2 regions of the Streptomyces sp. NPDC037013 genome follow, and region 2 is predicted to be linked to the other one. Evidence: riboswitches for the same ligand, from Rfam matches in the RefSeq annotation. Region 2 holds a riboswitch; the other holds the start of a gene.
What was found. A riboswitch is a leader RNA that binds a small molecule or an ion and turns the genes downstream of it on or off. The one in region 2 is predicted to bind cyclic di-AMP.
Positions count from the first base shown of each region.

Region 1: it holds a riboswitch for cyclic di-AMP, as region 2 does, so the genes downstream of both, ACZ7DY_RS25935 (transglycosylase family protein) here and ACZ7DY_RS18180 (C40 family peptidase) in region 2, are expected to answer to the same signal.

Region 1 covers NZ_JBVJRV010000007.1:106,795-125,679, reverse strand. The annotation lists gene mfd (transcription-repair coupling factor) at 1-145, shown strand, start outside; gene ACZ7DY_RS26000 (NACHT domain-containing protein) at 182-2,221, shown strand; gene ACZ7DY_RS25995 (nuclear transport factor 2 family protein) at 2,237-2,677, opposite strand; gene ACZ7DY_RS25990 (MOSC domain-containing protein) at 2,847-3,551, shown strand; gene ACZ7DY_RS25985 (HNH endonuclease family protein) at 3,548-4,279, shown strand; gene ACZ7DY_RS25980 (N-acetyltransferase) at 4,333-5,082, shown strand; gene ACZ7DY_RS25975 (hypothetical protein) at 5,096-5,881, opposite strand; gene ACZ7DY_RS25970 (N-6 DNA methylase) at 6,058-8,118, shown strand; gene ACZ7DY_RS25965 (hypothetical protein) at 8,246-8,824, shown strand; gene ACZ7DY_RS25960 (protein kinase domain-containing protein) at 8,872-10,395, shown strand; gene ACZ7DY_RS25955 (SurA N-terminal domain-containing protein) at 10,545-11,210, shown strand; gene ACZ7DY_RS25950 (nucleoside triphosphate pyrophosphohydrolase) at 11,275-12,291, shown strand; gene ACZ7DY_RS25945 (cytochrome P450 family protein) at 12,521-13,846, shown strand; gene ACZ7DY_RS25940 (transglycosylase family protein) at 13,983-15,053, shown strand; cyclic di-AMP (ydaO/yuaA leader) riboswitch at 15,249-15,451, shown strand; gene ACZ7DY_RS25935 (transglycosylase family protein) at 15,456-16,181, shown strand; gene eno (phosphopyruvate hydratase) at 16,518-17,810, shown strand; gene ACZ7DY_RS25925 (FtsB family cell division protein) at 17,933-18,412, shown strand; gene ACZ7DY_RS25920 (DUF501 domain-containing protein) at 18,469-18,885, shown strand, end outside.
Region 2 covers NZ_JBVJRV010000004.1:800,656-811,618, reverse strand. The annotation lists gene ACZ7DY_RS18190 (ATP-dependent Clp protease proteolytic subunit) at 1-545, shown strand, start outside; gene ACZ7DY_RS18185 (hypothetical protein) at 553-861, shown strand; cyclic di-AMP (ydaO/yuaA leader) riboswitch at 1,218-1,389, shown strand; gene ACZ7DY_RS18180 (C40 family peptidase) at 1,393-1,866, shown strand; gene ACZ7DY_RS18175 (DUF6328 family protein) at 1,954-2,526, shown strand; gene ACZ7DY_RS18170 (ATP-binding protein) at 2,546-2,998, opposite strand; gene ACZ7DY_RS18165 (helix-turn-helix domain-containing protein) at 3,272-4,135, shown strand; gene ACZ7DY_RS18160 (DUF397 domain-containing protein) at 4,145-4,369, shown strand; gene ACZ7DY_RS18155 (8-amino-7-oxononanoate synthase) at 4,402-5,619, opposite strand; gene bioB (biotin synthase BioB) at 5,740-6,915, shown strand; gene ACZ7DY_RS18145 (adenosylmethionine--8-amino-7-oxononanoate transaminase) at 6,908-8,188, shown strand; gene bioD (dethiobiotin synthase) at 8,190-8,942, shown strand; gene ACZ7DY_RS18135 (DUF1838 family protein) at 9,016-9,762, opposite strand; gene ACZ7DY_RS18130 (ABC transporter substrate-binding protein) at 9,908-10,963, opposite strand, start outside.

The DNA.
Region 1 (18,885 bases), on a different contig from region 2:
CTACCCCGGCACGGTCATCAAGACCACCGCCCAGCAGGTCCTTGTGCCGCGCCCGAAGACCGCGAAGGTCGGCGGCAAGCCGCTGGTCGGCCGCGAACTCCTCGGCTGGGTCGGCGAGTTCCTGACATCGATCCTCGGCTCCTAGGGGCCGCCGCCCGCGTCCTGCGGCACCATGGCGACCATGGCAGCCGGGGGACGCGGGACGGGAATCGCCTGGGCGGGCGCGACCGCCGTTCTGGTCGCCGGGGCGCTGGTCTACGTACTCGCCCCGGAGCACGAGGCGTTGGGCGTCTCCGACCGCAGCGGCCTGATCTCCATGGTCATCGGCCTGCCGGGGCTGGTGGTCGCCCTGATCGCGCTGCTGTGGGCGCGGCCGGGCGCCTCCGCGGACCAGGCGGCCGCCGTCGCCAGGCTCGCCCGCGAGGTGCGCTCGGTCGGTGAACCGCAGTGGACGCACAGCCTCGGCGGCGACCTCGCCGCCATCGACGTGACGTTCACCTTCCGCCCCTACGCGCACGCCCGCGCGGCGGAGCTGCCGGCCACCCCGGCCGGGCAGCTGGGGCGCGTCGTCGAGGACTACCGCGCCCTGCGCCCGCGCCGCATGGTCATCACGGGTGCGGCGGGCGCGGGCAAGACCGTCCTGGCCAGGAAGCTGGTCCTGGAGCTCAACGAGGCGCGGGCGGAGGACGAACCGGTCGCCGTGCTCATCGCCCTTGCCGACTGGGACGAGGACGAGCCGCTGTCCGACTGGGTCGTCCGCCACCTGGAACGGGACTTCGGCCTGCCGCCGAGGTCCGCCCGCGCGGTCATGGCCGGACGGATGGTCCTGCCCGTGCTCGACGGCCTCGACGAGATGGACGCGGACGACGTGGCCGCGCCGGAGTCCAGGGCGCGCGGCGCGCTGGAGGCACTCGCCACCTACCAGAACGGCACGGACCCCGCACCGCTCGTCCTGACCTGCCGCACGCGCCAGTACGACGCATTGGAGGCGGACGGCAGCCACATGCTCGACGCCGCCCGCATCGACATCGACCCGGTCTCCCCGGAGCAGGCCGTCCGCTTCCTCGGGCAGCGCGGCGCGGCGCGCCGCCCCGGCCTGTGGCGGCCGGTCCTCGACGAGCTGCGGGCGGCCCCGCGGGGCGTCCTCGCGTCGGCGCTGTCGACGCCGTGGCGGCTGACGCTCGCCAGCAGGGTGTACGAACGCGACGGCGACCCGGGGGAGTTGGTGCCCGCGGCGAGCGTGGGGGAGGTCGCGGACCTGCTCCTCGGCCGGTTCGTCGAGGCGTCGGTGAGCAGCGCGCCCAGAGCCGGTGACCGGTACCGGCCGTACGACATCCACCGCAGGCTGCACCGGCTGGCCGTGCTGCTCGGCGCGGGCAGCGCGGCCGAGACCGACCTGGTGCTGCACCGGCTCGACGAACGGCTGCCGCCGCGCCGGGTGCGCGCGGTGGTCTGCGCGGGTCTGGTCCTGGCCGCCGGGCCGGCCGCCCTGGTGGTGGCCCGGGCCCGGACCGACGTCGACGTGCTGGTGATGGCCGCGATCACGCTCGTCGTGGTGGCCGGCTCGCTCGTCGAGGAGGTGCGCGGCAAGAACGCGGGGTGGCTGCTTGCGGAGGTCGCGATGCCCGCCCCGGGCAGCCCGCTGTGGCGGCTGGGGCTGCGCCGGCTCCTGCGGGTGAGTGTGCGCAGCCTCGCGGGGTACGGCGTGGGGGCGGTCCTGGCGTTCGCCGTGTGGCAGGTGCTCCCCGCGTCGGCCGGCGGCGGGGGCGGCAACACACTGAGCCTCCTGCTGCTCGGCTGGCTCGCGCTGGCGATACTGGCGTGGGCGTCCGCAGCCCAGCTGGACAGCACCGCCGTCGGGCCCGCCGGGCCCGTGCGGGCGGGCTGGTGGAGCGTCGTCTTCTGCGCGGGGGTGCCGGGCACCGGCGCGCTGACCACCGGGGGAGCCGAGGCCGCCGACGTGCTCATGGGCAGCCTGCTCCTGACGGGGATCCTGGCGCTGCAACGGGACTGGGTGGGATACCTCGTCTTCCTCGTCTCGCAGCGCGGGCTCGGTCTGCGCCTGGCGCGGTTCCTCGACTGGGCGGTCGGCGCGGGCCTGATGCGCACCTCCGGCATCGCCTACCAGTTCCGGCACCGCGAGTTCCAGGAGTGGCTGGTGCGCCACCCCGAGCCGGTGGTCCGGGCGGGCCGGCCGGGGAGCCCGCACCGTCACGGGTGAGGGCGGCGGGGCGGCTCAAGGGGCCGTGCACGCCTCGGCGATCGACAGGCTGTTCTCGTAGAGGTGGTGGCGGGTGATGCGGCCGTCCTCCACGGTGAGCCGCAGCGCGAAGGGGCCCTCGAAGGACTTGCCGGTGGCGCGCACGGTGCCGGAGAGGTGGCCGAAGAGGACGGCGTCGGTGCCGTCGACGAGGAAGGTGTCCAGGGTGGCGCGGGCGTCCTCGGGGACGGTGTGCTCGGCCAGTTCCGCGGACTGGGCGGCGCATTCGGCGCCGGTGGAGCGGGGGCGTATCCACGGCACGGCGGGGTTCTCGGCGAGCAGCCAGTCGACGTCGTCGGCGAAGAGCTCCGCCATCCGGCCGGTGTCCCCGGCAAGGCGCGCGGAGAGGAACTCCTGGACGACGGCGCGGGTGTGCTCGGCGGTGGCGTGTTCAGTGGTGGTGTGCTCGGTGGTCATGGGTTCTCCCCGGGGTCGGTTCGGCTGAGGTGATGTGTCCGATCCTGGCGGGGCGCGGGGGGCCGGTCGATTACCGCACGGGTAATGGCGCCCCGAGCGGTGAGGGAGAGGCAAGACCCGGACGCTACGGTGGGGATGGCGAAGTCCGCCCAGGGGAGGGGAGAGCGCAGTGACGCTCGAGGTCGTTGGTCTGCACCGGTTTCCGGTGAAGTCGATGCTGGGCGAGGAGCACGAGCGGCTCGACTTCGGTCCGCGCGGTGCCGTCGGCGACCGGGAGTGGGCCCTGCGCCACCCCGACGGCAAGCTCGCCAGCGGCAAGAACAACGCCCGCTTCCGCCGCGTTCCCGGCCTCCTGGAGCACTACGCGGCGTACGGCGGGGACGGCGGGCCCGTCATCACCGCACCGGACGGCGCCACGCTGCGCCCCGGCGACCCGCGGATCCCCGAGCGTTTCGGCGAGGGCGTCGAGCTGGTCAGGGAGGGCGAGGAGAGCCTCAAGGACGTCTCCGCCGTCTCCGTCGTCGGCACCGCCTCGCTCCGCGCCCTCGGTGACCTGCTCGGCGACGCCGACCCCGTCGACGTACGGCGGCTGCGCAAGAACATCGTCGTGGAGACCGACGAGCCCTGGATCGAGGAGAGCTGGCTCGGCCGCGAGATCCTCGTCGGCGGGGCGGGGGGCGGGCAGCCGCTGCGGCTGCGCGGCCTCAAGCGCGTCAAGCGGTGCGTCATGGTCACCCAGGCCCAGCCCGGACTCCCCGTGGACAACCGCGTCCTGAAGACCCTCACCGCCGCCCGCGGCATGTGCATCGGCATCCACACCGAGCTGCTCGCGCCCGCGCCGGTCGCCCTCGGCGACACGGTGGTGGTCCGGTGAACCGGCGTACCGCTTCGGCCCTCCTCGCCCTGGTCGCCGTCCCCGCGCTGCTCACCGGGTGCGAGCTCGACTCCAAGGACACCGGAGGCAAGGAGGGCGGCGCGGGCGGGCCCGCGGCCGGTGCGGGGTCCGCGCTGGCCGCCGTCGACACGCTCACCGTCAAGGGCCGCGCCCCCAAGACCGGTTACGACCGGGGCAGGTTCGGCACCGCCTGGGCGGACACCGACTCCAACCACTGCCCGACCCGCGACGACATCCTCAAGCGCGACCTGAAGGACGTCAGGTATCAGGGCGGGGAGTGCCGGGTCGCCTCCGGCAGGCTCGCGCCCGACCCGTACACGGGCAGGGACGTGACGTTCCGGCGCGGCCGCAGCCAGGTCGACATCGACCATCTCGTGGCGCTCTCGGACGCCTGGCAGAAGGGCGCCTTCCGGTGGGCGCCGAGCAAGCGCATCGCCTTCGCCAACGACCCGCTCAACCTCCTCGCGGTCGACGCGGGCACCAACCGCGGCAAGAGCGACGGCGACACCGCGACCTGGCTGCCGCCGAACAAGGCGTACCGCTGCGCCTATGTGGCGGGGCAGGTCGCGGTGAAGAAGAAGTACGGGGTGTGGGTGACCGGCGCCGAACGGGACGCCATGAAGAAGGTGCTCGGCACCTGCCCCGACGAGAAGCTGCCGGCCGGCGACGCCCCGACCACGGCGCCGGGCCGCTTCCACGCCCGCTGACCCCCGGGGAAAAGGGCGTTACAGAACGGTGCCCGGGCGCTAGCGTGCGGGACATGGAGCTGAAGATCACGACCCTCGCCGAGCGGCCCGGGCTGGCGGGCCCGGTCTGGGGCATGGCCGAGGACTGGCCGGAGTTCATCCTGCACGACCCCGTCGGCTGGTCGCTGATCGGCCGGATCGTCGCGGAGCTGCCGGAGTACGTCCTGGTCGCCACGGACGCCGCCGACGGCGACAGGGTCGTGGCCCGCGGCTTCAGCGTGCCGCTCGCGCTGCGCGCCCGCACCGGCGGTGAACTGCCCGACGGCGGCTGGGACCAGGTGCTGCTGTGGGCCTTCGCCGACCTGCGGCACGGCAAGGAGACGGACACCGTCAGCGCCATCGAGATCACCGTCGACGGGACGGCGCGCGGCAAGGGCCTCTCCGCGCGGATGCTCGCGGCCATGCGGGACAACGCCCGCGCGCGGGGCTTCACCGAACTCGTCGCGCCGGTCCGCCCCAACGCCAAACACCTCGAACCGGCCGCGCCGATCGACGAGTACGCGTACCGCACCCGCGAGGACGGCCTGCCGCACGACCCGTGGCTCCGGGTGCACGTGCGGGCCGGCGGCGTCATCGAGAAGGTCGCGCACGCCTCCATGACGGTGTCCGGGTCGATCGCGCAGTGGCGCGAGTGGACCGGGCTGCCGTTCGACGAGGAGGGGCCCGTCGAGGTGCCGGGCGCGCTGGTGCCGGTCCAATGCGAACCGGCGCGCGGCTACGGCGTGTACGTCGAGCCGAACGTGTGGGTGCGGCACGGTTGGTGAGGCGCCCGGTCCCTCAGAGTTTGTCCAGGTCGACGATGTCACCGGTGGGCGGCGCCGTCTTGACGGGCTTGTCGTAGTCGCCGAAGTTCATCGGCTCGGACTTGCCGCCGGTCGACGAGTCGATCCTCAGCAGGTACGGCTTGCCCTCGGTGGCGACGTAGATCGTGTACTTCGTCGCGCCGTCGCGCTCGGTGAGCTTGATCGCCGGGGTGCCGTCGACGGTGGTCAGCGGGCCCCTGTGGGCCGCCGAACGGGCGTCCTTGAACTCGGCGAGCAGGACGTCCAGGTCGCAGAAGCCGGCGATCTCCTTCGCGTCGGCGCTGGTCGCCTTCGTCTTCGACCAGCGGTTGGCGAACATGTCCACCGCGGCCTGGACGTCGGCCGCGGGCTCGCCCTTGCTCTGCGCGCGCAGGAACTTCTCGTCGTACTTCATGTAGACGGTCTTGCCCGGGATGATCAGCTCGATCGAGCCCTGCCCGCCCATCTTCATGGTGCCCGCGCACTTGCCGGACGTGTCCATGGCCATGTCCATGGAGGTCAGTCCTGACTCCTTGTCGGTGACCGCGCCGGAGATGCGGAGCGACTTCGCGTGGGAGGTCGTCTCGACGGCCTTCTCGGCGATCTCGCCCCCGGAGAGGCCGGCGAACGGCCCCTTGGGGGTCTCGCTCTTCCTCGCGGCGGAGCCCTTCGCGGATCCCGTGTCGCCGGAGTCCGGCCCGCAGGCCGTGAGGGCGACGGTGGCGGCGACGAGGCAGGCCGTCACGGCGGCGGTGCGGCGCGGGCGCAGGTGGTGATGCATGGGAAATCCCCCAGGGAGTCGTTCGATGGGGACATCACAGCAGGAGAGTGTGAACCGAGTCAACACGAGCTTCTGTGAATCATGGGTCACCGCCCGTGAAGCCCGCCGTACGAGGGCGTCGTGGGTATGCTCGACCCCGCGCGACTGACCCCGCGCGACGAGGGGAGCTGCCAGAGATGACGCCGCGGGACGACGCGACCGAAGTCACCGCCGCCGGGATCGCCCGCCTGGCCGGAGTCGGCCGGGCCGCCGTCAGCAACTGGCGCCGCAGACACGGCGACTTCCCCCGCCCCGTCGGCGGCACCGAGACCAGCCCCTCCTTCGCCCTCGCCGAGGTCGAACAGTGGCTGCGCGCCCAGGGCAAGCTCGTCGAGGTCCCCCTGCGCGAACGCGTCTGGCAGCAACTCGCCGGCCACCCCGCCGGCCCCGTCACCGCCCTGCTGCACACCGGCTGCGCCCTGCTCCTGATCCGCGACCGGCCGTCCGCCTGGCTCGCGGCGCACGCCGTCTCCGATGAACGGCTGGCCCAGCTCCTGCCCGGCGAACTCGACGAAGTGGTGACGATGCGCTTCGGCGTGCGGCGCCGGCGCGCCGTCCACGTCCCCGAGGCGGCCGAACTCCTGCCGTCCGTACCGCTGTTGCGCTCCGCCGCCGAACTCGCCGCCGAACTCGGCGCGCGCCGCACGTACGAGTTCCTGCTCGGCCGGCACACCGACGCCAACCCCCGCCAGTACACGCTCACCCCGGCCGGACCCGCCGAGCTGATGGCGCGGCTCGCCGGGCCCGCCCGCACCGTCCTCGACCCCGCCTGCGGCACCGGCGCCCTGCTGCACGCCGTCCCGGCCCGCCCCGACCAGTACCTGTACGGCCAGGACAGCTCACCGGAACTCGCCGCCCTCAGCGCCCTGCGCCTGGCCCTCGGCACCGACGCGACCGTGCGCACCATGGCCGCCGACACCCTGCGCGCGGATGCCTACGACGACCGCAGGGCCGACGCCGTGCTCTGCCACCCGCCGTTCAACGAACGCAACTGGGGCCACGACGAACTGGCCTACGACACCCGCTGGGAGTACGGCTTCCCGGCCCGCGCCGAGTCCGAACTCGCCTGGGTCCAGCACGCGTTGGCCCGCCTCACCGACGGCGGCACCGCCGTCCTGCTGATGCCGCCGGCCGCCGCCGCCCGCCGCTCGGGCCGCCGCATCCGCGCCGACCTGCTGCGCCGCGGCGCCCTCCGCGCCGTCATCGCCCTGCCCGCCGGCGCCGCCCCGCCCTACAACCTCCCCCTGCACGTGTGGATCCTGCGCAGGCCCGACCCGGCGGCGCGCCCCGCACCCGAACTGCTGCTCGTCGACACGGCGGGGCTGCTGGCCGCCGACGGCCGCGACAAACAGCTATGGCCCGCCGTGCAGGACACCGTCCTCGACGCCTGGCGCCACGCCGACCGGCACGGCACCCTCGACGAACGCCCCGGCCTCGCCCGCAGCGTGCCGGTGCTCGAACTCCTCGACGACGAGGTCGACCTGACACCCGCGCGCCGCCTGCCGCCCGCCACCGCGGGCGGCGGCGGACCGGAGCTCGCGACCGTACGACAAGGTCTCGGCGAGGCGCTGCGCCGGGCCGCCGACCTCGCCCCCGACCCGGACGCCCTCGTGCCGGCCGGCCCCGACACCCCGCACCCGCCGCTCACCACCGTCGGCGAACTGGCCCGCGCCGGCGCCCTGTCGCTGCACACCGGCACCGGCACCGGGCCCGGCGGCGCCCCCGTCCTCACCGACCACGACGTGCTCGCCGGCGGACCGCCGTCCGGCACCGCCCACGAAGGGACCGCGGGGGAGACCCCGGTGCGCACCGAACCCGGCGACGTCGTCGTCCCCGTCTTCGGCGGCGGCGCGGCGGCCCGCGTCATCGACACGAGCACCGCGGGCGCCGTCCTCGGCCGCGGCCTCGCCCTGCTGCGCCCCGACCCGGCCGCCCTCGACCCGTGGTTCCTCGCGGGGTTCCTGCGCGGCACCGCCAACCACCGCAGGGCCAGCAGCTACGCCTCCACCGCCGCCCGGCTCGACGTCCGCCGCCTCCAGCTGCCCCGGCTGCCCCTGGCCGGCCAGCGCGACCACAGCGAACGCTTCCGCCGCCTCGCCGACTTCGAGGACTCGCTGCGCCACGCCGCCCGGCTCGGCGAGCGGCTGGTGCGCGGCCTGCACGACGCACTCACGGACGGCACCCTTCCGCCCGGCTGACGGAACCGGACCGCCCCGCGGCGGCGTGACCAGTACGACAACGGTTCGGTACAACCCGGGACCGCTTCCCCGGGTCGGCCTATACGCTCGAATCCGCATTCGTTCGTCCTCAGTACCAGGAGCAGCCATGCACGGCCACGGCCATGCGCCACCGCACCAGCCGCCCCCGTCCGGCGGCACGCACGTGACGCTGCGCGTGGTCTTCGTGGCGCTCGCCGTGCTGACCTGCGGGATGCTCGCGTGGGCGCCGATGCTGCGGATCGCGTTCGTGACGCGCAGGGCCCACGACTGGCTGCTCTTCGCCCTCGTGACCGCGCTCGACGTCACGGCCCTCGTGCTGATCGGCGTCGACCCGGGCGAGGACGAGTTCCAGGGGCCGGGCAACGCCGGCATGGTGATCCTGCTCTGCACGCTGACGGCCGCCCTCGCCTACTACCTGTTCGCGGACATCCGGTACTTCAGCGCCCACCGGCAGCCGCACTTCGCCGGGTACGCGCCGCCGCAGGTCCACCCGCAGCCCGGCTACGGCTACCCGCAGCCCGCCCCCGGCCCGGCCCCGCTCGCCCCGACGCAGTTCCTGCCGCCCCCGGCCGCACCCACCCCGCCGCCCGCGCGCCCCGCCCCGGCCCGCATCAACCAGGTCAGGGCCGAGCTCGACGAGCTCAGCGACTACCTGCGCAAGCAGGAAGGCGGCAGCCGACCGTGACACCGGGCACGCCGCAGGGGACCGCGGCGGGCGGTCACGGCGGCCGCGTGGTCGCCGGGCGCTACGAACTCTCCACGCTCATCGGCCAGGGCGGCATGGGCCAGGTCTGGACCGCCTACGACCAGCGCCTGGACCGCCGCGTCGCCGTCAAGCTGCTCCGCCCCGACCGGGTCGCCGGCGCCGAGGCCGAGGAGCTGCGCCGCCGCTTCGTGCGCGAGTGCCGCGTCACCGCGCAGGTCGACCACCCCGGTCTGGTCACCGTGCATGACGCGGGCAGCGAACCCACCGAGGACGGTGCCCTCTTCCTCGTCATGCAGTACGTCGACGGCGCCGACCTCGGCGACCACCTCGCCGAGCACGCCCCCTACCCGTGGCAGTGGGCCGTCGCCGTCGCCGCCCAGCTGTGCGCCGTGCTCTCCGCGGTGCACGCCGTGCCGATCGTCCACCGCGACCTCAAGCCGCGGAACGTGATGGTCAAACAGGACGGCACCGTCTCCATCCTCGACCTCGGCATCGCCTCGGTCATGGACACCGACACCACCCGCCTCACCCACACCGGCTCGCCCATCGGCAGCCCCGCCTACATGGCCCCCGAGCAGGCGATGGGCGGCGCGGTCGGCCCGTACACCGACCTGTACGCACTCGGCGTGCTGATGCACGAACTCCTCAGCGGCGACGTGCCGTTCTCCGGCTCCACCGCGCTCGGCGTCCTCCACCGCCACCTGTACGAGCCGCCGCTGCCCGTCCGCCGGCTGCGCCCCGAGGTGCCCGAGGCCCTGGAGGCCCTCGTCCTGCGCCTGCTCGCCAAGGACCCCCAGCACCGCCCCGCGAGCGCCCAGGAGGTCTACGGGGAACTGGCGCCGCTGCTGCCCGCCCGGGGCACCCCGTCGGGCCGCCCCCTCGACCCCACCCGCCCCTTCCTGCGCCCGCACGCGCCGTGGCCGGACCGCGCGGCGACACCCGCGCCCGCCCCCGACCTGCCGCCCCCGCCGCCGGGCGCACCGCCGCGCCAGGACCTCGCACGGGCCGTCGAGGACGTCAAGCGGCTTCTCGGCGAGGGACGCATCACGCAGGCCGTGGACATCCTCGGCTCGATCCTCCCGGCCGCCGCCGCCGAGCACGGCGAGCACTCACCCGTCGTACGCAGCCTGCGCAAGCAGTACGCGGCCACGCTCATGGACGACGGCCAGTACCGCCGCGCCCTGCCCGAGCTGCGCCGCCTCGCCGACGAGCGGGCCGCCGAGTCCGGCCGGGCGGACCCGCACTCGCTGCAGTTCCGGTACGAGGCCGCGCAGTGCCTCGAACAGCTCGGCGAACCCGCCGCGGCACTCGCCGAGTACCGCTTCCTGCTCCCCTATTACGAGAACCAGTACGCGACGGACGACCGCCGCCAGTCCCTGGAGATCCGCCGCCGCATCGGCCACCTGCTCCTCGCCCTCGGCGACCGGGCCGCCGCCCACGACACGCTGGCCCGGCTGCTGCACGACGCCGAGCTGCTGCACGGGCCCGGCCACCCGTTCCCCGCGGAGATCCGGCGCACCCTCCAGTGGCTCGGACAAGTGCGCGGCTGACGCTTCCGACCCGGGTGGAGGGTGCCTCAACTCCCGGGAAATCGTTGGTCGAATAGGTGTCGAATGGCTGGCCGGGACGACGGCCACTGCCTACCATCGATCACCGCAAGACTTTGTGCACCGCCGCACAATCTCCACGGGAGGCTTCCTTGCACCGCCGTCGTCGCACCGCGCTCATCCTCTCCGCCGCCGCGATCGCCGCGGCCCCCCTCCTGACCGCCTGCGGCGGCGAGGCGCACCCAGGCGCCGCGGCCGTCGTCGGCGGCGACCGCATCACGGTCGCGCAGCTGGAGGGCCGGGTGAACGAGGTGCGCGAGGCGCAGCGGGCCGCCGTCCCCGACGACGCGCAGTATTCGCAGACCATCGCCAAGTCCGGCGGCCTCACGCGCAGCACGCTGCACACCATGGTCCTGGACAAGGTGCTGCACCGCGCGGCCACCGACGCCGGGGTGAGCGTCACGCGCCGCGACATCCAGACCATGCGGACCGGCCTCGAACAGCAGGCCGGTGGCCGCAAGGCCCTCGAGCAGGGCTGGCTCCAGCAGTACAGCGTCGCTCCCGCCCGCCTCGACGACAGCCTGCGCACGGAGATCGAGGCGCAGAAGCTCGCGCGCAAGCTGGGCGCCGACATGAACGCGCCCGAGGGCCAGGCCGTCTTCTGGAAGGCCCTCACGGCCGCGTCCAAGAAGCTCGACATCGACCTGAACCCGCGCTACGGCCACTGGGACGTCGACAAGAACAAGCGCGTCGACGCGAAGACGCCGTGGGTGCGCCAGGTCACCGGCACCGGCGCGGCACAGGACCAGCGGGCCTAGGGGGCGGGGCGCCCGGGGCACCCGGGGCCGGGGGGCTGTCGGCGGGCTGGGTTACGTTCGACGGGTGAACGAGACCGAGACCACGCCCCCGGCCGCCGGCTCCGACGTGCCGGTCGGCCGCGTCATCCTGCTGACCACCAGCCACCGGGTCGCGCCCGGCCTGCTGTCCTGGCCCGCCTGGCAGGCGCTGCACGCCGCCGACGCGGTGCTCTGCGCCGACCCGGACCACCCCCAGCTGCCGTACCTGCGCGAGGCGGGCGTGCGCGTCGAACAGGCCGCGCCCACCGCGTCGGAGCTGGTGGACGCCTGCGCCGGCGGCCGCACGGTCCTGGTCGTCGCCACCGCCGAGGGCGACCGTCCCCTCACCGACGGCCTGGCCCGCCTCGCAGGCTCGGGCCGCGTCGCCATGCCGGAGCTCGAACTCCTGCCCGCCTCGTACGACCTGCCGGGCGCGCGCCTGCTCGACCTGGTCCAGGTGATGGACCGGATCCGCGCCGAGTGCCCGTGGTCCTCCCGGCAGACCCACGAGGGACTGGTGAAGTACGCGCTGGAGGAGGCGTACGAACTGGTGGAGGCGATCGAGGAGGGCGACCGGCAGGAGCTGCGCGAGGAGCTCGGCGACGTCCTGCTCCAGGTCGTCTTCCACGCGCGCATCGCCGAGGAGGCCTCCGGCGAGCCCGGCGACGAGCCCTTCTCCATCGACGATGTGGCGGGCGGCATCGTCGAGAAGCTCATCCACCGCCACCCGCACGTCTTCGGCGACGCGTCGGCGCGGACCCCGGAGGACGTCAAGGCGCACTGGCAGCGCACGAAGGCGGTCGAGAAGCAGCAGCGCACGTCGATCACCGAGGGCATCCCGCTGGGCCAGCCCGCCCTGGCCCTCGCCGCGAAACTGGCCTCCCGCGCACGCACGGCCGGCCTCGACGTGCCGGTGCCGGCGGGGGAGGGCGTGGGGTACGAACTCCTCGCGCTGGCCCTGCGGGCGGAGTCCCGGGGCGTGGACCCGGAGTCGGCCCTCCGCGCCGCGGCCCGCGCCTACCGCGACGCGATCCGCGCGGCGGAGGGGGCGGGGGCGGCTTAGGCCTGTCCGGTGGACGGGGGGCGGTCCTGAACTCCTCGCGCCGGCCCTGAGGGCGGAGTCCCGGGACGGTTTAGGCCCGTCCGGTGGACCGGGGAGCGGGCCGGCGGGGTCCGGCTCGCCCGCACCAGAAGCCCTCCGCCGCCCCTCTCATGCGCTCTGATCCGCCGGGCAGGCCCGGCGGGGCCGGCGGTGTGCGGGGTGGGGCGCGGCGGGGGATACCGTCGACGGCATGCACGACCAGCCGTCGGCCGCCGCGCCCCGCCCCGCCGAAGACGTCCCCGCGCCCCCGGCGTCCCCGCAGCCCGAGCTCTTCAGCTGGGAGTTCGCCACCGACCCCTACCCGGCGTACGCCTGGCTGCGCGAGAACTCTCCCGTGCACCGGACCACGCTGCCGAGCGGCGTGGACGCCTGGCTGGTCACCCGGTACGCGGACGCCCGGCAGGCCCTCGCCGACCAGCGGCTCAGCAAGAACCCGGCCCACCACGACGAGCCCGCCCACGCCAAGGGCAAGACCGGTATCCCCGGCGAGCGCAAGGCCGAGCTGATGACGCATCTGCTCAACATCGACCCGCCGGACCACACGCGGCTGCGCCGGCTCGTCTCCAAGGCGTTCACCCCGCGCCGGGTCGCCGAATTCGCGCCACGCGTCCAGGAGCTGACCGACCGGCTCATCGACGCGATCGTCGAGGGGCGGAGCGGCGACGGGGAGGGCGGCGCCGACCTCATCCACGAGTTCGCCTTCCCCCTGCCCATCTACGCCATCTGCGACCTGCTCGGCGTCCCCCGCGAGGACCAGGACGACTTCCGCGACTGGGCGGGCATGATGATCCGGCACGGGGGCGGGCCCCGGGGCGGTGTCGCCCGGTCGGTGAAGAAGATGCGCGGCTACCTCGCCGAACTCATCCACCGCAAGCGCCTCGACCCGGGCGACGACCTCATCTCCGGTCTCATCAAGGCCTCCGACCACGGCGAGCACCTCACCGAGAACGAGGCCGCCGCGATGGCGTTCATCCTTCTCTTCGCCGGCTTCGAGACCACCGTCAACCTCATCGGCAACGGCGTGTACGCCCTGCTCACCCACCCCGAGCAGCGCGAGCGGCTGCAACGGGCGCTGGCGGCGGGCGACACCGCGCTCCTGGAGACGGGGATCGAGGAACTCCTGCGCTTCGACGGGCCGGTCGAGCTCGCCACCTGGCGGTTCGCCACCGAGGCGCTCAGCATCGGCGGCCAGGACATCGCCGCGGGCGACCCCGTCCTCGTCGTGCTCGCCGCCGCCGACCGCGACCCGGCCCGCTTCGAGGCCCCCGACACCCTCGACCTTTCCCGCAGTGACAATCCGCACCTCGGATATGGGCACGGGATCCACTACTGCCTCGGCGCCCCGCTCGCCCGCCTGGAGGGCCGCACCGCCCTCGCGACGCTGCTCAGACGCCTTCCCGACCTGCAACTCGCGGTGGATCCCGCCGATTTGCGGTGGCGTGGCGGACTGATCATGCGGGGACTGCGCACGCTGCCGGTGAAGTTCACAGACGCACAGGAAACGGCGCGCGGCTGACGGACCATCACGACTGTGATGTTCACGTGATCTCCGCTGCATCGACTTGTGACAAGCGTTCGACTGCGGCTACGTTCACGTCGACTTGGGCACCCCGGTGCCCGGTCGTCGCCGCAGTCTCCTGAAAGGCAACCGCATGCTCTCCGGTCAAGGTCGTCACCGACGCCCCCGCCAGGCCCCGGCTCTCATCGTCGCGGCAGGCGTCACCGGATCAGCCATCGCCATCCCCCTGCTCGCCGCCACCAGCGCGAGCGCCGCCTCCACCACCACCTGGGACAAGCTCGCCCAGTGCGAGAGCGGTGGCGCGTGGAGCGCCGACCCGGGCAACGGTTATTACGGAGGACTCCAGCTCTCCCAGGAGACATGGGAGAGCTACGGCGGCCTCGACTACGCGCCCAGCGCCGACCAGGCCTCCAAGTCCCAGCAGATAGCCGTCGCCGAGAAGGTCCTCGACGCCAAGGGCACCGCCGCCTGGCCGAGCTGCGCCCCGATCGCCGGTCTCACCGACGGCGGCGCGGCGGCCGACGTGGACCCGGGCGCCCCCATCACCCCGGAACCCTCCGATCCGTCCGGTTCGACCGGCGCCGAGGGCTCCAAGGACTCGAAGGAATCCAAGGACTCCGGGGACGCCAAGGGGTCGAAGGACGGCGCGGAGAAGGGTGACGCGTCCGGCGAACCCGCGGACTCCGCCGAGCCGTCCGACGACGCGTCGACGGACCCGGCGGACGCCTCGGGCGACACGCCCGGGAAGGGCGCCGGCTCGCGAGAGAAGAATCACGACGAGTCCGGCGAAAAGGACGGCAAGAAGGACGGCAGGGGCGGGAAGGGCGACGCCGACGGCAAGGGCGGCACGGACGGCTCCGGCAAGTCCGGGACCGGGGACGGCACTTCGCCCGACCCTGAGGACGCCACCGCCCCCTCCGAGGGCTCCGACGGCTCCTCCGGCCGCCACCGCGGCGACCGCGCCGACGAGAGCGGGGGTGCAGGCGGGCGTCCCGGACGGCACGCCTCGCGCGGCGACGAGCGCACCGGCGCGGTCGCCGACGGGACGTACACGGTGCGCTCCGGGGACAACCTCTCGCTCATCGCGGACGACCTCGACGTCGACGGCGGCTGGCACGAGCTCTACGCCGAGAACAAGAAGACCGTCGGCGCCGACCCGGACCTCATTCTCCCCGGTCAGAGCCTCGATCTGGGCGAAAAGTAACGGTAGTTGACGATGCGTCTGCCGGGGCCTTCGCGGCGTATGTCCGCTTTGGCGCGAGTGAGACATGGGTCTCAGAAGCCCTGATCGTCTTTGAAATTGTGTGGAAGACGTGATTACCGTCGTCACCGCTCGCCACTGGTGAGCCCCGCCGGTCGGTACGCCGAATCCTGCCAACGGCCGGACGGGAACAGTCGTCGCTCAAGAGCGCCGTGGGCAGGAGCGGGGGACCCAAGGTTTGTGCCGGGTCCGTCCGTTGAGGGGGTGGGCAGCCGAGAGGCTGGGCGCCGCGCAACGGACGGGAACGGCTAGGGGTGAAGTCGCGCTCAAGGAGTGCGACCGGGCAACCACATCGGCCCGAACCCGACAGCTCACCTCGCAGGCGTCGGTGTAGGGGATCAACTCATGCTGCTTTCCAGCAAGGGCAAGCACCGCCGTCCGTCCAAGGCCACCCGCGTCGCCACGCTCGTCGGCGTGACCGGCGCCGCCGTCGCCGCCCCGCTGATGGCGGCCGGCTCGGCCTCCGCCGCCACCACCTCCGAGTGGGACGCCGTCGCCCAGTGCGAGTCCGGCGGCAACTGGTCCATCAACACCGGCAACGGCTACCAGGGCGGCCTGCAGTTCTCGCCGTCCACCTGGGCCGCGTACGGCGGCACCAAGTACGCGCCGACCGCCGACAAGGCCTCCAAGGCCCAGCAGATCGAGATCGGCGAGAAGGTCCTGGCGGGCCAGGGCAAGGGCGCCTGGCCGTCCTGCGGCGTCGGCCTCTCGGGCGCCTCGCCCAGCAGCGGCGGCGGCTCGCAGCAGCAGGCCCCGCAGCAGCAGGCTCCGCAGGAGAAGCCGCAGCCGCAGCGGACGCAGCAGCAGGCCGCTCCGCAGCACCAGCAGCAGGCCGCGCCGAAGCCGCAGCCCGCGCCGCAGACCGAGTCCAAGAAGACCGTCGAGACCCCGACCGGCAAGACGGTCAAGAAGGGCGACGGCGAGTACAAGGTCGAGACGGGCGACACCCTCTCCAAGATCGCCCAGGCGCACCACGTCAAGGGCGGCTGGCAGAAGGTCTACAAGCTGAACGGCGACATCATCGACGACGCCGACTTCATCTACCCGGGCCAGCAGCTCCACCTCGGCTGAGGCTGCTCCCCACCCGGCCGTGCCTCGGCGGACGCACGGCCGGCCCCCGTCCCCACGGGCTCCCCGCCCCGGTGCGCGTATCCCCCGTACGCACCGGGGCGGGGCCATGTCCGCCGCCGGAACCCCGCCATCCGGCCCTGCCGAGGCCGCCCCGCCTGTTCGCTACCAGCGAGTAGAAACGCGGCCCATCGTCCTGATTCCAGGGGATTTGGCCTCTTGTTCGTCCCACGGGACGGGCGGTCGGCTGGCTGAAGCCCCGGAGCCGGTTAGGCTCAGGAGACGCAGGGCCGAAACGGCCCGCGTCACTGTGTATACGCGTCACACTCCCAGAAGGAGATGCTCGTGCCGTCCATCGACGTCGTCGTAGCCCGGGAAATCCTGGACTCCCGAGGCAACCCCACGGTCGAGGTCGAGGTCGGCCTCGACGACGGCAGCACCGGTCGTGCCGCCGTTCCGTCCGGTGCCTCCACCGGTGCCTTCGAGGCCATCGAACTCCGCGACGGTGACCCCAACCGTTACCAGGGCAAGGGTGTCGAGAAGGCCGTCCTCGCCGTCATCGAGCAGATCGGCCCGGAGCTCGTCGGCTACGACGCCACCGAGCAGCGCCTGATCGACCAGGCCATGTTCGACCTGGACGCCACCGACAACAAGGGCTCGCTCGGCGCCAACGCCATCCTCGGCGTCTCGCTCGCCGTCGCCCACGCCGCCTCCGAGGCCAGCGACCTGCCGCTCTTCCGCTACCTCGGCGGACCCAACGCGCACCTGCTGCCCGTCCCGATGATGAACATCCTGAACGGCGGGTCGCACGCCGACTCGAACGTCGACATCCAGGAATTCATGATCGCCCCGATCGGCGCGGAGTCCTTCTCCGAGGCGCTGCGCTGGGGCACCGAGGTCTACCACACCCTCAAGAAGGTGCTGAAGGAGAAGGGCCTCTCCACCGGCCTCGGCGACGAGGGCGGCTTCGCCCCGAACCTGGACTCCAACCGCGCCGCGCTCGACCTCATCCTCGAGGCCATCAAGCAGGCCGGTTACGTCCCCGGCGAGCAGATCGCGCTCGCCCTGGACGTCGCCGCGTCCGAGTTCTACAAGGACGGCAGCTACGAGTTCGAGGGCAAGACCCGCTCGGCCGCCGAGATGACCGAGTACTACGAGGAGCTCGTCGCCTCGTACCCGCTCGTCTCCATCGAGGACCCGCTGTTCGAGGACGACTGGGCCGGCTGGAACGCCATCACCGAGAAGCTCGGCGACAAGGTGCAGCTCGTCGGCGACGACCTGTTCGTCACCAACCCCGAGCGCCTGGCCCGCGGCATCGAGGAGAACTCGGCCAACGCCCTGCTCGTCAAGGTCAACCAGATCGGCTCGCTGACCGAGACCCTGGACGCCGTCGAGATGGCCCAGCGCAGCGGCTTCAAGTGCATGATGTCGCACCGCTCCGGCGAGACCGAGGACGTCACCATCGCCGACCTCGCCGTCGCCACCAACTGCGGCCAGATCAAGACCGGCGCCCCGGCCCGCTCCGAGCGCGTCGCCAAGTACAACCAGCTGCTGCGCATCGAGGAGATCCTCGACGACGCCGCCGTCTACGCCGGCCGCAGCGCGTTCCCCCGCTTCCGCACCGCCGAGTGACGCCTCCCGGCACAGGCAGAGCGGCTCCCGCAGCCACGTAGTTACCTACGTCCCCGCACCCGGTCCCGTACCGTGTGCGGGGACGTACGTACGTATACGCGCTGCTCTGGGGAGACGGAACCATGGCCAAGGCCGGGACCAAGGACCGGTTCTCCACCGCGACCCGCCTGCGGCTGCTCGGCGAGCAGACCGCCGAGCGCGTCTACCGCTCCCAGACCAAGCGCCAGGCCCGCCGCTCCCGGCTCACCGGCCGCGCCGCCCTCCTCGCCCTCGTGCTCTGCTCGCTGGTCGTCGCGCTCGCGTACCCCATGCGGCAGTACGTCTCCCAGCGCGCGGAGATCGACGACCTGCGCCGCCAGAAGGCCGCGCACCGGGCGGACGTCGAGAAGCTGCGCGACGAGAAGGCGCGCTGGCAGGACGACGCGTACGCGGAGCAGCGCATCCGGGACCGCCTGCACTACGTGATGCCCGGCGAGACCGGCTTCACCGTGATCGACCCCGCGGCGGCGAAGAGCCGGCGCACGGACCAGGGGGCGGCCTCGCGCCCCTGGTACTCGAACGTCTGGGACGGCGTCGACAAGGCCGACCGACCCGACGACTGACCTCAGACGACTGACCTCAGCACGCCCCTCCGTAGCGAACCGATCGAAAGACAGGCATGGAAACCCCCCCGCCGACCACCGAACGCACCGAGCCGACCGACGCCGACGTCGAGGCCTTCAAGCAGCAGCTGGGCCGCCCGCCGCGCGGCCTGCGGGCCATCGCGCACCGCTGCCCCTGCGGGCAGCCGGACGTCGTCGAGACGGCGCCGCGCCTCCCGGACGGGACGCCCTTCCCGACGACGTACTACCTGACCTGCCCGCGCGCCGCGTCCGCCATCGGCACGCTGGAGGCCAACGGCGTGATGAAGGAGATGTCGGAGCGGCTCCGGACCGACCCGGAGCTGGCCGCCGCGTACCGCAAGGCGCACGAGGACTACCTCGCCCGCCGCGACGCCATCGAGGTCCTCGAGGGCTTTCCGAGCGCGGGCGGCATGCCGGACCGCGTGAAGTGTCTGCACGTCCTGGTCGGCCAC
Region 2 (10,963 bases):
TTGAGGAGCGCATCGTCTTCCTGGGCACTCCCGTCGACGCCACGTCGGCGAACGACGTGATGGCGCAGTTCATGTACCTGGAACACCAGGCGCCGGACCGCGACATCTCGCTGTACATCAACTCCCCCGGCGGCTCGTTCAGCGCGATGACCGCGATCTACGACACGATGCGGTTCGTCACCTGCGACGTGGAGACGACGTGCCTGGGGCAGGCCGCCTCGACCGCCGCCGTCCTGCTCGCGGCCGGGACGCCCGGCAAGAGGTTCGTGCTGCCGGGCGCCCGCGTGCTGATCCATCAGCCCTCGATCACCGAGCCCATCCAGGGGCAGGCGACCGACCTGGCGATCCACGCCGACGAACTCCTGCGCACGCGCGCCCTGTTGGAGGAGATGCTCGTACGGCACACGGGACAGACTCCTGAACGGATCGCCGCGGACATCGAGCGGGACAAGATCCTCGACGCCCGAGCGGCCCTGGAGTACGGGCTCGTGGACGGCATCATCCCGAGCCGCAAGAGTTCGCTCGCCGCACGCAACCCGGGGTGACCGTCCGATGCTGCCGCCGGAACTGCCGCCCCTGCCCGCCCTGACGCGCGCCGAGGCGGAGTTGATCGACCGTTACCTCGAAGTCGTCGACCTGCTGGGCCGGATCAATCCGGCCCGCGCCGAGCACACCTACCGCGGACTCCGCGCCGCCCAGGCGCTGGTGGGCCGGGCAACCGCGCTGCGGGACGCCCTCGCCCTCATGCACCAGCGGGGAGAGCGCGAAGTGCACGGGCCGACGCTCGCCCGGGCGCTGCGCGTACTCGACGGCGAACGGCGCGCCGGACGCGTCGCCATGCCGCCCGCGGCCGGGGACTGAGCATCCGTCAGCTTCCGCCGCCAAGAGGCGGACTGTCCGGTGCCGCTTCGAAACGGACCAGTCGGGCTACCACGGACGGCGTACCAAATCGTCCTTCATCGTACGGTTTCGAGTTGCGCGCCTCGACTACAGCAGGTCCGGAATAGGACATTCCGTTGCTGGTCGAGCCGTCGTCGGAGTCACGGGCGACAGGCCCAATTCGGCAGTGTCCACCTGAACAGGTCAGTCGTGAGGAGCCTCACAAAAGACCGTTTCGGCTCGGTTTTCGGACCTGTTTCGGGTCAAGATCCCTTCCGACGACAAGCCCCCGCCACAGCGGCGGGGCGGTCCGGGCGGACGCCGAGTCCTGCCGCCACCCGGATGACCGGTCGACATCTGTGCAACGGCAGGAGTGGAGGACCCAGGTACGACGGGCCCGTCCGGAACGTCCGGACGACGCCCTTGGGGTGAAGCCGCACCACGCGGCCGGGCATCTTCGCCTGCCCGAACCCGACAGGTCATCTTTCACAGGCGGCTGACGAAGGGTTTCGCATGACCGCGCTGAATCATGTTCCGTCGCTGCTCAGCAGAACGGGGGCCGCATCGGCCCTCACGCTCGCCGTCGTAGGCGGCACCGTCGTGGCCCCCGGGCTCACGTCGGAGGCCCAGGCAGCCACTCACGGGACCAAGGCGCTCAAGATCGCGGCGTCCAAGAAGGGCTCCCCGTACCGCTACGGCGCGGTGGGACCCAACCGGTTCGACTGCTCGGGCCTGACGCTCTACTCGTTCAAGCGGACGGGCAAGAAGCTGCCGCGCACCGCCGCCGCGCAGTACAACAAGACCAAGCACATCTCCCGGTCCCAGCGGACCCGCGGCGACCTGGTGTTCTTCCACTCGGGGCGGAACGTCTACCACGTCGGGATCTACGCGGGCAACAACCGCATCTGGCACGCGCCCAAGTCGAACACCGTGGTGCGGCTGGAGAAGATCTGGTCCAAGAGCGTCTGGTACGGCAGGGTGCGCTGACCGTGCCGGGTCCGGCCGGCGCGCGCCGATCACCACCCGGCGCGGGCGCCGGTGCGTGGAACGCGCCGGCCGGGATACCCGTACCGGATGTCAGACGAGCATTCCTGTACCGCCCGCAATGAGACGCCGCTGGAGCGCGCCGACCGCAACTTCGCGGAGCTGCTCCAGGAACTGAGGGTGACGCAGACGGGCGTGCAGATCCTGTTCGCCTTTCTGCTCTCCCTCGCCTTCACCTCACGGTTTCCGGCCCTCGACGAGGTGCAGCGCTTGACGTACGTCACGACGCTGCTGCTCGCCGTGCTCGCGGCGGCGCTCTTCACCGCGCCCGCCGCGCTGCACCGGTCGCTCTTCCAGCAGCGCGCCAAACCGCTCGTCGTACGGGTGTCGTCCCGGCTGGCCGGCATCGGCCTCATTGTCCTGGTGCTGGCGCTCACCGGGTCGGTGCTGCTCGTCGTCGACGTGACGGTGGGCCGGGCCGCCGGGGTCGCCGCGGGCGCGGGGACCCTGCTGGTCTGTGTCGGGCTGTGGGGCGTGCTCCCGCGTCTTCTGCGACGGCCCGCGGCACAGGAGGGCGAGACGCCGTCGCACGGGCGGCCCGCCCCGCCGGCAACGGCCCGCGGAGGCGCGCCGGGTCCGCTGCGCCGGGAGCGATGCCGGTGACCGACGTGCGCTCCCACGGTCAGTGGGTCGCGTCTCGGTGCCTGCGCCGGAGGGGGGCCCGCCAGGGCAGCGCGATCCATACGGTCTTGCCGCCCTCGTCGGTGGGGCTGACCGAGAGTCTGCCGCCGCACTCGGCGGTCAGCCAGCGGATGATGACCATGCCGCGGCCGTTGTCCTGCTGGACGGCGGCAGGGAGGCGCTTGGGGTAGCGCGGATGGCTGTCGGTGACGCCGATCCGCAGCTGCTCGTCCCGGTCGAGCTCCAGGTCCACGGTGAAGGTCGGCGACTGGCCGAGGGTGTGCTGCACGGCGTTGGTGGCGAGTTCGGAGACGATGAGCCTGATCGTGTCGGTCACCTCGGCGTCGCCGGGCAGGCCCCATTCGGAGAGCACCCGCGAGACGTACTTCCGGGCCGCGGGAACCGACGCGGGATCGCTCGGCAGGGTGACGGAGGCTTCCTGGTGATCTGCCATGGCGACGCTGTCCCTTTCCCACCGGGACCGGTCTCCGAATCGCGGCGGATGACCCGAGGACCGTCCCGGACTGGTGCTTCGCGCCAGCCTGCCACTCCTTGGCCGGTGACGCGTGGCGATCCACCGAGATGTGCATATATCTGTCGCTCGAAGCGGTGAACTCTGCTACGGCCGACCGTATTTGGGCGGGAGCCCCGGGCTTCCTCTACTCTCGCCTACTGCCCCGCTCCGCCGCCGGGAGATCCGACGGCTTCATCCGGAAGGAGATCGGGTATGCAGTACGGCCCGGCGGTGCGCCGCCGCCAGCTCGGCGCCGAACTGCGCGCGCTGCGCGGCGATGCAGGACTCACCAGCATCGAGGCGGCGGCCAGGCTCGGCTGGCACCAGTCGAAGGTGAGCCGGATCGAGACGGGCCGCAGCGGCGTGAAGGCCTCCGACGTGCGGCTGCTGCTGGAGACGTACCGGGTGGCGGACTCCCGGCGCAGTGAGCTGCTCATCGCGTTCGCGGGCGCCGACGATCCCGGCGCGGGGCGTCACCACTGGTGGAAGGCGTACCGCGATCTGCTGCCGGCCACCTACCGGGACTTCATCAGCCTGGAGTCGCAGGCCAGTTGGGTGCGCACCCTGGAGACGACGGTGGTCCCCGGACTGCTGCAGACGCCCGAGTACGCGCGCGCGGTGACCCGGGCGGCGCTCGGCGGGCTGCCGGAGGAGCAGGTCGACACGCTGGTGGAGGTGCGGCTCGCCCGGCAGGACGTGCTGCGGGCCGAGCCGCCGCTGCGGCTGAGCGTGGTCATGGACGAGGCGGTGCTGCGGCGGCCGGTGGGCGGGGCGCGGGTCCTCGCGGGGCAGCTGGCGCGGTTGCGGGAGGCGTCACTTCTGCCCCATGTCCGGCTTCAGGTACTGCCGTTCGCCGCCGGTGAGCATGCGGGTCTGATCGGTTCTTTCGTTATTTTTTCATTTCCGGACATTGCTGATCTGGATGTGGTTGTTCTCGACCATTTGACGAGTAGCCTCTACCTCGAACGGAAAGAAGACCTCCAGGCGTACACGGAGGCCTTCAACTCCCTTCAGGTACAGGCGCTTTCACCCGAGGAATCAACGGAATTCATCGCCGGGCTAGGCGACGGCGCGTAAGGAGGCACCATGACCGCAATGCCTCGGTACGTACCTTCCAGCACGAATCTTCCAGGTGCGCGGTGGCAGCGCAGCAGCTACAGCAACGGAATGAACAACTGCGTCGAGACCGCCACCCTCGACTCGGGTCCCCTGCACGGACTCCAAGCCGTGCGTGACTCGAAGAACACGGCAGGCCCCGCCCTGCTCTTCTCCCCCGGCCCCTGGGAGTCGTTCGTCGACAGCCTCCGGTGAGTCCGCCAGGCCCCTCGTGGGTCCGGCACGCCTCACCGGGGTGCGTTGCGGCTGATCACCCGGACGGCATCGGCGATCTCTGCGTCGGTGAGGTCCGCCCGGGCGGTCAGCCGCAGCCGTGAGATGCCGTCCGGCACCGACGGCGGCCGGAAGCACCCCACGGACACTCCCTCGGCCCGGCAGTCGGCTGCCCAGCCGAGCGCCCGCTCCGGTGACGGCGCGCGCACCGAGACGACGGCGGCGTCGGGGCGTACCGCCGAGAGCCCTTCGGCCGTGAGGCGCCGGTGCAGTTCGGCCGCGACCTCGCGGGCGCGCGCGGCGCGTCCGGGTTCGCGGCGCAGCAGGCGCAGGGCCGCGAGCGCGGCGCCTGCCGCGGCGGGGGCGAGGCCCGTGTCGAAGATGAAGGTGCGGGCCGCGTTCACCAGGTGCTCGATGACCCGGGCCGGCCCCAGGACGGCGCCGCCCTGGCTGCCGAGGGACTTGGAGAGGGTGACCGTGACCACCGTGTCGTCGGCGCCCGCGAGCCCCGCGGCGTACGGGGCGCCCCGGCCGCCCTCGCCGAGTACACCGAGACCGTGGGCGTCGTCGATGATCAGCCCGGCCCCGAACTCCCGGCACACCACGGCCAGTTCGGTCAGTGGCGCCATGTCGCCGTCGACCGAGAACACCGAGTCGGACACCATGACCGCGGGACCCTCGTGCGCGTCCAGCGTCTTGCGGACGGCTTCGGGCTCGCTGTGGGGCACCACCTGCGTCGCCCCGCGCGCGAGCCGGCAGCCGTCGATCAGCGAGGCGTGGTTGCCCGCGTCGGAGACGATCAGTGTGCCGTGCGGGGCGAGAGCGGTGACGGCCCCCAGGTTCGCCGCGTAGCCGGAGGAGAAGACGAGCGCCGCCTCGAAGCCGCAGAACGCGGCGAGCTCGCGTTCCAGTTCGGCGTGGAGCCGAGTGGAGCCCGTGACGAGCCGGGAGCCGGTGGCCCCGCCGCCCCAGCACCGGGCCGCGGCGGCCGCGCCCTCGGTGACCTCCGGGTGCCGGGTCAGGCCGAGGTAGTCGTTGCCCGCCAGGTCGAGGAGGGTGCCGGGGTCGGCGGGGCGCGGACGCAGGGTGCGCACGAGTCCGGCGTCGGCGCGCGACCTGGCCTGCTCGTCGAGCCAGTCGAAGGCCGCGCCCGGTACCGCGCCGGACGCGGTGCCGGGCGCGGCGTCCGGCGCGGGGGGCGCGCCCGTCACGGAGTGCCTGTTTGTAGACATTGCACAGACCTTAGCCGCCGGGCCATCGGGCCAGGGTGTGGCGATACCCACACCTCAAAGCGGTTCTGTTGTGCGGATCCTCCTTGGCCGGGGAGCCTGCCGTACGTAAGGATCAGCGCCATGGATCTCCTGAACACGCTGGTGGACAAGGGGCTTCGGCGCGAGCTGCCGACCCGTGATGAGGCGCTGGCCGTCCTGGCCACCTCCGACGACGATCTCCTGGACGTAGTGGCCGCCGCGGGGAAGGTGCGGCGGCAGTGGTTCGGGCGACGGGTGAAACTCAACTACCTGGTCAATCTCAAGTCGGGCCTGTGCCCCGAGGACTGCTCGTACTGCTCGCAGCGGCTCGGCTCCAAGGCCGAGATCCTCAAGTACACCTGGCTGAAGCCCGACGAGGCGTCCAAGGCCGCGGCGGCCGGTGTGGCGGGCGGCGCCAAGCGGGTCTGCCTGGTCGCCAGCGGCCGCGGGCCGACGGACCGCGACGTCGACCGGGTGGCGCAGACCATCGCGGCGGTCAAGGAGCAGAACGAGGGCGTCGAGGTCTGCGCCTGCCTCGGCCTGCTCTCGGACGGCCAGGCGGAGCGGCTGCGCGGGGCGGGCGCGGACGCCTACAACCACAACCTCAACACGTCCGAGGCGACGTACGGGGACATCACCAAGACGCACACGTACGCGGACCGGGTCGACACCGTCCAGAAGGCGCATGCGGCGGGGCTTTCGGCCTGCTCCGGGCTGATCGCGGGCATGGGCGAGAGCGACGAGGACCTCGTCGACGTGGTGTACGCGCTGCGCGAGCTCGACGCCGACTCGGTCCCGGTGAACTTCCTGATCCCCTTCGAGGGCACGCCGCTGGCCAAGGAGTGGAACCTCACCCCGCAGCGCTGTCTGCGCATCCTCGCCATGGTCCGCTTCGTCTGCCCGGACGTCGAGGTGCGCATCGCGGGCGGCCGCGAGGTCCATCTGCGGTCGATGCAGCCGCTCGCCCTCCACCTCGCCAACTCCATCTTCCTGGGCGACTACCTCACCAGTGAGGGACAGGCGGGCCAGGCGGACCTGGACATGATCGCCGACGCGGGCTTCGAGGTGGAGGGCACCGACCAGGTGACGCTGCCGAAGCACCGCGTGGAGGCGGCCGCCGGCGCGGAGGGGTGCGGCTCGCACGAGGGCGGCGGCTGCGGCCCTTGCGGGACGCCCGAGTCGGCCGCACAGCCCACGGCCGAGCCCGGCGAGGCGCGCACGGACCTCGTGGCGGTGCGCCGCCGGGGGGCGGGGACGGATCTGGCGCCCAATGCCTGATCTGTCCACGCCGGAGCTCCTCGCGCTGGACCGGCAGCACGTCTGGCATCCCTACGGGCCGATGCCGGGCCGCCAGGAGCCCCTGGTCGTCGAGTCGGCGGCCGGTGTCCGGCTGCGCCTCGCGGACGGCGGCACCGAGCTGGTCGACGGCATGTCGTCCTGGTGGTCGGCGATCCACGGCTACAACCACCCCGCGCTCAACGACGCGGTCCGCGGCCAGCTCGACCGCATGAGCCACGTCATGTTCGGCGGGCTCACGCACGAGCCCGCCGTCCGGCTCGCGAAGCGCCTTGTCGACATGTCTCCCGAGGGTCTCGAGCACGTCTTCCTCGCCGACTCGGGCTCCGTCTCGGTCGAGGTCGCGCTCAAGATGTGCCTCCAGTACTGGCGCTCCCTGCGCAGGCCGGCGAAGCACCGGGTGCTGACCTGGCGCGGCGGCTACCACGGAGACACCTGGCAGCCGATGGCGGTCTGCGACCCCGACGGCGGCATGCACGAGCTCTGGCAGGGCGTCCTGCCGCGCCAGCTCTTCGCGGACGCGCCTCCCCCGGAGTACGACGAGACGTACGCGACGCAGCTGCACGACATGATCGGACGCCACGCGCACGAACTAGCCGCGGTGATCGTCGAGCCCGTGGTCCAGGGCGCGGGCGGCATGCGCTTCCACTCCCCCGCCTACCTGCGGGTCCTGCGGGAGGCGTGCGACGCGCACGACGTACTGCTCGTCTTCGACGAGATCGCCACGGGCTTTGGCCGCACGGGGGCAATGTTCGCCGCGGAGCACGCCGGTGTCACGCCCGATGTGATGTGCCTGGGCAAGGCGCTGACGGGCGGCTATCTGACGCTGGCGGCGACGCTGTGCACGCCGCGGGTGGCGGACGGCATCTCGCGCGGCGACGTGCCGGTCCTGGCGCACGGGCCGACGTTCATGGGCAATCCGCTGGCCGCCGCGGTGGCGGGGGCCTCCATCGACCTGCTCGTCGGGCAGGACTGGCGGACCGAGGTCAAACGCATCGAGTCGGGCCTGCGGGGCGGCCTGGCCGAGGCGGCAGACCTGCCTTCGGTACGGGATGTCCGGGTTCTCGGCGCCATCGGCGTCGTCCAGCTGGACCACCCGGTGGACATGGCGGCGGCGACGCGGGCGGCGGTGCGCGAGGGCGTGTGGCTGCGGCCGTTCCGCGACCTGATCTACACGATGCCGCCATTCATCACGGGGGACGACGATGTCGCGCGGATCGCCCGCGCGGTGTGCGCGGCGGCGCGGGAGGGCTGACATGACGGTGATCGTGGTGTCCGGGACGGGCACGGAGATCGGCAAGACGGTGACGACGGCCGCGGTGGCCGCCGTCGCCCTCGCGGCGGGGCGGAGCGTCGCCGTCCTGAAGCCCGCGCAGACCGGGGTCGCGCCCGGCGAGCCGGGCGACGCGCAGGAGGTGGTGCGGCTGGCCGGCGACGCCGTCACGGCGCTGGAACTGGCCCGGTTCCCTGAGCCGTTGGCCCCTGACACGGCCGCGCGCCGCGCCGGGCTGAACCCGGTGCGGCCGCAGGACGTGGCCGACGCGGCGGCGAAGCTGGCGACCGAACATGACCTGGTCCTCGTCGAGGGCGCGGGCGGCCTGCTCGTACGCCTCGACGACGAGGGCGGCACGCTGGCCGACGCGGCCCGGCTGCTCGACGCGCCGGTCCTGGTGGTCGCGGCCGCCGGGCTCGGCACCCTCAACACGACGACGCTGACCACGGAGGCGCTGCGGGCACGCGGGGTCGCGCAGCTTGGCGTCGTCGTCGGCAGCTGGCCCGCGGTGCCGGACCTGGCCTCCCGGTGCAACCTCGCCGACCTCCCCGACGCGTCGGGCAGGGCTCTGCTCGGCGCGGTACCGGAAGGATCGGGAACCCTCGACGGCCCCGACTTCCGTGCGCGGGCCGGGGGTTGGCTCGGTCCCGAACTGGGCGGCACGTGGGACGCCACGGCGTTCACGCGCCGCGAGGCGCCCGCGCCGTGGGCCGCGGCGCCTGCCGGGCAGCGCTGACCGGCCGGGTCAGGAGTCCGGGGTTCGGCCGGGAGGACGGTGGCTCGGGCCCCCTCCCCCGGCCGCCCGGCAGCTACCGCGGCGGGTTGAGCTTGCGGAAGTACGTCCAGCTCGTCTCGTTCGGCTCGCTCCACTTCTCCGGGGCCCGGGAGAACTCCGGGTGGTGGTCGGCGATGTAGGCGCGGGTGCGCTCGGGGACCTCGGCGTACGAGCCGAGCTTGCGGCCCCGGCAGTGGTAGGTGAGGCCGCCGGGCCGCTGGCCCCGGGCCATCCACGGCAGCCACGGCGACATCCGGGTCCACGACATGGTGGCCGGGACGCCGGGCGCGGACCCGGCCAGGTCGGTGCGGTCGACGAAGAACTGGAAGAGCTCGAGCGCCTTGTAGGTGTCACCGGCCGAGGCCAGCGGGTACTGGGCGACCGGCAGCGGCGAGGGGTAGGAGAGCGGGATCTCCAGGCTGAAGCAGACTTGGTCGCCGAGCTCGGTCATCGGCACCGGGAATGGGCGCCAGCGCTGGTTGGCGGGGTCGTTCCAGACGTGCGTCACCGGCAGCTCCTGCCAGGTTTCCAGGATCTCGCGGGTGACGGGGTCCAGGTAGAACGCGGCCTCCCGGGTGAGGAGCCGGTAGGCGTCCGGCCCGTCGTCGGCGTCCTGGACGAGGCGGGCGACGTTGAGCCCCTCGAAGCCGAAGAGGCGCTGGTACGGCTCGTCGGGGGCCCAGGAGTACACGTCCCCCGACCACCAGTACGTGACCTCTTCGCCGTCGAGCGAGGCACGGGTACGGGCGAAGGCGCGGAGCAGCTCTGCGGGTGTCGTCATACGGACCACTCTGCGCGATCCCGGCCCCCACCGACGCGGGCACCCGGGCTCCGGCCCCGGAAGTGGCCGGAAAGCCACCCCGGCGCGAACGCGGCGAGGACGGACGCCCGGAACGTCCGTCCTCCGCGTGCTCCCTAAGTGTTTCTCAGCCGACGTGCAGGATCCGGAAGCGGTCCGCCTGCGCCGGATCCCGGTCGGCGACGTGGACCGGCGGCCGGTCCCACTGCCAGACGTGGCCGCCCGGCGCGCGGGTGAAGCGGATCTGCCCGCGGGTGCCTTCGACGTCGACGTGCGGCCAGGACGCGGCGATGGCCGCCCGGTCCGTGCCGTGCGACCGCAGCACGTCGGCGAGGACGGTGAGGGCGTCGTAACCCTCGAAGGCGACGAACGACGGCTCTTCGTCCAGTCGCGCGCGCAGGGCCGCGTCGACCCTGGTCCCGAGGGGGCCGAGGCGGTCGGGCAGGTAGCGCAGGAACGGGATCGCGGCGCCGTCGTCGCCCAACAACGCCGCCCAGCCGGGGAGTTCCGGCTGTCCGGCGGGAGCGCCCATCATGAGTCCGGAGAGACGCCGGTCGCCGCGGACGGAGCTGGCGATCGGCACGGCCGGGTCCGGATGGCCGACCAGCAGGAGGAGGACGCTCGCACGCTGGTCGACCAGCGCGTCGCACAGGGCCTCGGGGGCGAGGGACCGCGCGTCGAGTTCGGTGACGGTGCCGCCGCGCGGCGCGAGGTGGTCCCGCAGGATGCGGGTCCCGGTGGCCCAGTAGAGACTCGGCTCGGCCGCCACCGCGATGCGGCGGTGGCCGGCGCCGAGGAGGAAGTCCGCGTAGACCCGCCAGCCGCGCGACTGCGGCGGGGCGAGACGGGCGACCCACTCCGTCGGCTCGTCGGTGAGCACGTCGAGCACCGCCGACGAGCAGAGGAACGGCAGGCCTAGGGCGTCCGCCCTGATGGCGGCGGTGCGGGCGACGACGCTGTGGTACTCCCCCGCCACGGCGGCCACGCCGAGCCGGTCCAGTTCGTCGACGGCTGCCACCGCTCTCTGCGGGTCGGCCGCGGTGTCCCTGACGACCAGTTCGATCGGCCGTCCGGCGATCCCGCCCGCGGCGTTGGCTTCGCGTGCGGCCAGTTCGAGCCCGGCGAGCAGGTGCCGGCCGGCGTCGGCCCAGCCGGGCCGGGTCAGCGGCACGAGCGCGCCGAT